Regions from separate parts of the Bacillus sp. UMB0893 genome, predicted to be linked through region 1. Evidence: riboswitches for the same ligand, from Rfam matches in the RefSeq annotation. Region 1 holds a riboswitch; the other holds the start of a gene.
What was found. Region 1 has a riboswitch for cyclic di-AMP ahead of CYJ36_RS14335 (potassium channel family protein). Riboswitches for the same ligand answer to the same signal wherever they lie in the genome.
Positions count from the first base shown of each region.

Region 2: another riboswitch for cyclic di-AMP. It lies ahead of CYJ36_RS00970 (APC family permease); the one in region 1 lies ahead of CYJ36_RS14335 (potassium channel family protein).

Region 1 is NZ_PKLB01000006.1:143,405-146,582, reverse strand. Features, by position in the region: gene CYJ36_RS14350 (sensor histidine kinase) at 1-434, shown strand, start outside; gene CYJ36_RS14345 (response regulator transcription factor) at 439-1,122, shown strand; cyclic di-AMP (ydaO/yuaA leader) riboswitch at 1,349-1,493, shown strand; gene CYJ36_RS14335 (potassium channel family protein) at 1,593-2,249, shown strand; partial or broken gene CYJ36_RS14330 (TrkH family potassium uptake protein) at 2,253-3,178, shown strand, end outside.
Region 2 is NZ_PKLB01000001.1:196,940-200,117, reverse strand. Features, by position in the region: gene CYJ36_RS00970 (APC family permease) at 1-1,766, opposite strand, end outside; cyclic di-AMP (ydaO/yuaA leader) riboswitch at 1,916-2,061, opposite strand; gene CYJ36_RS24205 (hypothetical protein) at 2,229-2,375, shown strand; gene CYJ36_RS00960 (acyl-CoA thioesterase) at 2,731-3,178, opposite strand, start outside.

The sequences.
Region 1 (3,178 bases):
TTCTTAAAAAAATGACTGAAAAGATCAATCCTATCTTAATCAAAGAAAATAGGAAGGTGATTTTCCAGCTTCCTTCCTGCTTCGTGCATCACATGAACGATGCAGCCAGGTTTGAACAAGTGCTGCATAACATCATGGATAATGCGATTCATTATTCGGAAAAGGGTTCATCTATTACAATTAAGCTAACGGATGAAGATGAAAAAATTGAAATTATCATTTCTGATGAAGGGATTGGCATTCCTAAAGAGGACCTGCCTTTTATATTTGACAAATTATATCGCGTTGATAAATCAAGATCCCGTAATAGCGGGGGAACAGGCCTTGGTCTTGCAATTGTAAAAGAAATCGTAGAATCTCTTGGCGGCCAGGTTCAAGCTAAAAGCCAACTCGGAATTGGGACTTCAATTATCATTGTTTTTAGAAAGGATTAAGCTGATGAAAAAAATTTTGCTTGTAGACGATGAAACGCTGATGCTGGATTTGCTTGCCCTTTACTTGGAGCCAGCGGGATATGCGTGCATAAAATCCTCTTCTGGACACGACGCTGTGCATCTTGTTCAAAAAGACGAACCAAATCTCATTATACTTGATGTCATGATGCCAGGTAAGAATGGCTTTGAAGTGTGCAAAGAAATCAGGAACTTTTCAGATGTTCCCATAATCATGGTGACGGCAAGAGGTCAAAAACAGGACATTGTAAAAGGACTGCATACTGGGGCAGATGACTACCTTACAAAACCATTTAACGAGAGTGAATTGCTTGCACGAATTGAAGCGATATTAAGAAGGGTGAAGAATCAAAGTGCAATTGATTTTAAAGGATTAAAATGGGATGAAAGGAGCCAAGAGGCAAGCTATCATGGTGAAACACTTCTTTTTACTCCAAAGGAATTTCAGCTTGCAGGTGTTTTTTTGAAAAATCGAAACAGAGTTTTTAACCGTGAGCATCTCATAACATCAATATGGGGATATGATGCAGATACAGAGGACCGGACGGTAGACTCGCACGTCCGTCACTTACGGGAAAAACTGAGAAAGACAGGCTTTCCAATTGATGATCATCTGCAAACGGTCTGGGGAGCAGGATATAGATGGAATGATGAAATAAAAAACAATTAAAAAATCGTTAGAGGCTTAATGGCTGGAAAAAGACATGATAACCTAATTTTAATTGAATTCTTCCATTCAATCATAAGAATCCAAAATAAACAGCCTGGCTAAGAAAACGAGACTTAAAAGCGCTTAAATGGTTGATTCAGGTCATTTTTAAGATTTTTCAACAGAAATTGACTCTTTACTGTCATATCCAACAGGAGTAAGATACTGACATAAATACATTTCAGATATTCTTAAATCGCTTAATCCATGATGGAGCGGAGGACCCAATTTTGCTGGCTTTTATTGCAGCTTGGGGTGAATCCTTTACAGGTAGGGCTACTCTCATTGCCCGAACCCGACAGCTAACTTCGCAAGCGTTCTTGAGAGAGGATTATGAAACATATTGTGATGAGAAAATTCAGACACAGTGGTTCATGGGACCTCTGTGTCTTTTTGTGTGCAAAAATCAGTATTGAAAGAAGGAAACTCTGTTGAAAAAGCAATTTGCTGTGTTTGGTCTTGGCCGATTTGGAGGAAGCCTAGTTAAGGAATTTCATGATTTGGGTATTGAAGTATTAGCGGTTGATAAGGATGAAGAGAAAGTCCAGTATTACTCTCAATATGCCACACTTGCAGTAAAAGCAAATGCGATTGATGAAGCGACACTGAAGCAGCTCGGCGTGCGTAACGTAGATCACGCCTTTGTGTCGTTTGGAGATAATATTGAAGCAAGCATTTTGACATCACTTCTGCTGAAAGAACTCGAGATACCCCAAGTATGGGCAAAAGCTCAAAATGACTACCATCAGAAGGTTTTAGACAAAATAGGTGTAAATAAAGTCATCCATCCTGAACGTGATATGGCAAAGCGCATTGCACATCATATTATTTCAGAAAAAATGATTGATTATATTGAGCTTTCAAAGGAATACAGCATGGTAGAGCTTATTGCTTCAGCAAAAATACACCGAAAAACATTAATTGATCTAGATATTAGGGCAAGATATGGTTGTAACATTGTCGGGATTCAGCGCGAGGAAGAAATGATTGTTTCTCCCCCTGCGGAAGAGTCCATTAAATCAGGAGATATTTTACTAGTCATTGGACGCAACAAGGACATCAGCCGTTTCGAGGAGGAGGGTATGTAGGTGATGAATGGGCAAAAGCTGCAAAAAATGATTCGGTTTAATCCTTCTCAGCTGCTGGTTATTATTTTTGCTGTTGGAATAATTGTGGGATCTGCATTATTAATGCTGCCATTTTCAACTCACGAGCCGATAAGATGGATTGATGCGCTATTCGTCGCTACATCAGCAATGACTGTAACAGGACTTTCGCCAGTCGATCCTGGATCAACCTTTACTTTTACAGGTCAGTTTATCATTGCTATGCTTATCCAGCTTGGCGGATTAGGAATCATGTCATTTGGCGTTTTGATTTATATGATGCTTGGCAAGAAAATTGGGATAAAAGAAAGATTAGTTATGCAAACCGCGCTAAATCAAACTTCAATTGGCGGAGTCATTAATTTAGTGAAGTATGTGTTTTATTTCTCCCTTTCTATCGAGTTTATTGCAATGATCTTCTTATCCTTCAGGTGGGTTCCTGAGTATGGATGGTCTAAAGGTCTTTTTTACAGCTTTTTTCACTCAATTTCCGCATTCAATAATGCTGGGTTTGCACTTTGGCCGGATAATTTGATGAGATTTGTAGGTGATCCGCTCGTAAATCTTGTGCTTTCATCTCTGTTTATTATTGGGGGTATAGGTTTTACAGTATTAGTTGATATATGGAGGAAAAGAAGCTTTAAAAAATTTTCCCTGCACACAAAGCTGATGCTTGTCGGTACATTTGCAATTAATATCACTGCGATGTTTATAATCTTTGCTATTGAATACTCCAATCCTGCTACGCTTGGAGACCTATCTTCTGGAAGCAAGCTATTAGCCTCTTACTTTCAGGCTGTTTCTCCAAGAACCGCCGGGTTTAATACACTGGATATGGCAAGCTTAGAAGATACAACTCTTTTTTTAATGATCATTCTTATGTTCATTGGAGCGGGAAGTGCGTCGACTGG
Region 2 (3,178 bases), on a different contig from region 1:
GTCCGAATCAAGATGCTTGACTGGTTATGAAGAATATTATGCCAGCTTTTCTTCGGAATAAACTGCGGAATCAATACGGTTACCCTGTAATTTGATTCACTTGCTTTGTGTTCAACTGTATCGATAAATTTAGTCAGCGGCTGAATGATGCTTCGGTAATAAGACTGCAGTGTTACTAGACGAATATCAGGCTGCCACTTGTTCCACTTATCTTCAAAGATTTTTTCATCCACTCTCTCAAAAGAAACGTATACAGCAATAATTTGATCAGCAGATAAAGACTTTGCGTAGTTTAAAGAATTCTCTACAACGTGAGTCATCCCGGCTACCGGCACGATAATGACATTTCCTTCAATCGGCTTGATCGGCTCACAAGTTGTAAGTCTCAACTGATCTCCAACGGCCACATAGTGCTTCTTAATTCGATGAAATCCTAAAACGATAAGAGGCAAAAAGATCAGAACTGCCCAAACCTGTGAGAACTTTGTAATGAAGAACATCATCATGACAAGAAAGCTGATAAGTGCTCCAGTTAAATTTATTGCAAGTTTAACCGGCCAGCCTTTAGGCTTCTCACGCAGCCACTTCACTAGCATCCCGGTCTGGGATAATGTAAATGGTATAAACACACCAACTGCATAAAGGGGGATGAGCTGTTCCGTTTGTCCTTTAAAGATGACAATTAATAAAATTGAAGTGACTCCGAGAGTAATGATCCCATTAGAATACCCTAATCGGTCTCCCCTCATCGTAAACATTCTTGCAATGTATTTATCCTTTGCAAGGTTGAACGCAAGCAAAGGAAAAGCAGAGTATCCCGTATTTGCAGCGAGAACAAGAATCATTGCAGTTGTTCCCTGGATAAAATAATACATAAAGTTTCTTCCAAACGTTTCAGCTGCAATTTGGGAAACAACTGTTTCTTCATGTTTTGGGGCTATCCCGAAGTAATAGGCTAAAAAGACGATTCCAGAAAATAAAATGGCAAGCAATAACCCCATCGCCATCAAAGTTCTGACCGCGTTTTTAGGACCAGGATCCTTAAAATTCGGAATCGCATTTGAAATCGCTTCGACTCCAGTTAAGGCTGAACTCCCTGAAGCAAATGCTCTTAGCAGTAAAAACAAGCTAATGCCTGCAACTGGAGTGCCAATCGGAGCATGCAAATCAGGTGAGACATCCCCAGTAATGATTTTGAATATTCCCACCCCGATTAAGATAAAAAGTGCTAAAACAAACAAATAAACCGGGTAGGCTAAAATCGAAGCTGACTCTGTTATTCCTCTTAGATTCAGAATGGTAATAAAGACCACCAAAATACTGGCAATCATGACATTATAATCATGTAATCCTGGTAAGGCAGAAGTAATCGCATCTGTTCCTGCAGATACACTTACAGCAACTGTCAATATGTAATCAACTAACAGCGAACCGCCAGCAATTAAACCTGCATTTTCACCAAGGTTTTCCTTTGAAACGACATATGCTCCGCCGCCATGTGGATAAGCATATATAATTTGCCGGTAAGACAAAATAAGAGCTGTTAATAGAAATAGCACACCCACTGCAATGGGTATGGAGTACCAAAACGCAACAGCACTAACAGTAACCAAGACAAGCAGGATCTGTTCTGGCCCATACGCTACAGAAGATAATGCATCTGAAGAAAGAATAGCCAGTGCTTTCTTTTTATTTAATTTTTGCTCACCTAATTCTGTAGACTTTAAGGGAGCTCCAATTATAATTCTTTTAAGCATCGATAACATTTTTGCACCACCAAATATTTTCTTTTGAAGACTCTCTTGATGAGATCATATAAGCAGGTAATGAATTGCTATAAGCGAAAAAAGGATACATTTCCGCAAGAAAATAAAAACAGCATAATGGACATTAGAATCGCAGTCTCACCAGCTACACATCCTCTCTTCTAACGCTTACGGGGTTAGCTGACGGGTTCGGGACAAAAGAGTATCCCTACCTACATTAATAGGATTCACCCCTTTGCGAAAAATATCACAAAATCGGGTTCCCCGCTCCTCAAGGATTAAGCGAATTATAAATATCAAACTGTTGGTTATCATACTCCTAACCTTAAGAGATGTAAATATAAAAACAACAAATCCTTTGACTTTTTTAAACCAATAAGCTTGGGGTCAAAAAAGTATGAAAGGTATGATATTGTGCCCATGCGCAAACACTATTTTTATACAAGTGACAGGAGGATTTTGATGCCTAAAGAAAACATCCCGCTATTATCAGATGAGTTTTTAGATGAAGTTACAAAAGAGATAAATGAGATTTATGGTTTTGAAAATGACCAAAATGAAGCACAAGATAAAGATTTGATAAATGCAGAAGAAAATATCGTTAAATGAAAATCTGAATCACTTAATACGAGGAGGTATGTGGTGTAAAAAAACATTTAATAACATTCGGATTGTTGATTATGTCCTTTGCATTAATCGTGTCGCCGATTCATGCAGCTGCAAAAGAAGCGGCATGTGGACAAGGAGAGTGCATAACTAAAGGAAGCATTATAACCTAACTTTATCAGTGAAATTTAGGATTTTATCAGTGTAAATCGTTAATTTATCAGTGAAAACTGCAAGTTTATCAGTTTAAGCAAAAAAAGCAGGAAGACCTCATCAGGTTCTCCTGCTTTTTTCGTGCATCTCCCTGTTCTATAAGTATTCATCTTTAGGTTTGCATCTTTTTCTCCATTAAAACTCATCAATATTTTTTTATTTTCTCAGAGAAGGCCATGCTCCCTTTTCTTCGCGACTTTCGAATCAGTGAGCGTTCTTCGCCTGAGTCAAACAAATCTTTCTCCTCTTCCGTTTCCGGGTAAACACCTGGAACTGCTTTTGGCTTACCCTGCTCATCAAGCGAAACAAATGTGATAAAGCTTGTCGCGGCAACTTTTGATTCACCGCTGATTAAATCTTCTGCTGTTACTTTTACGAATACTTCCATAGAAGATCTGCCTGTAAACGTTACGAATGATTCGAGATGCACAGCATCAGTCGGACGAATTGGATGCAAGAAATCAACTGAATCCATTGATGCAGTGACGCATTCAGTTCTGCAATGCTTAGAAGCTGAAATCGAGGCTACCACATCAATAGATGCCATGAGCTTTCCTCCGAATAAAGTTTGATGATTATTAGTGTCTGGCGGC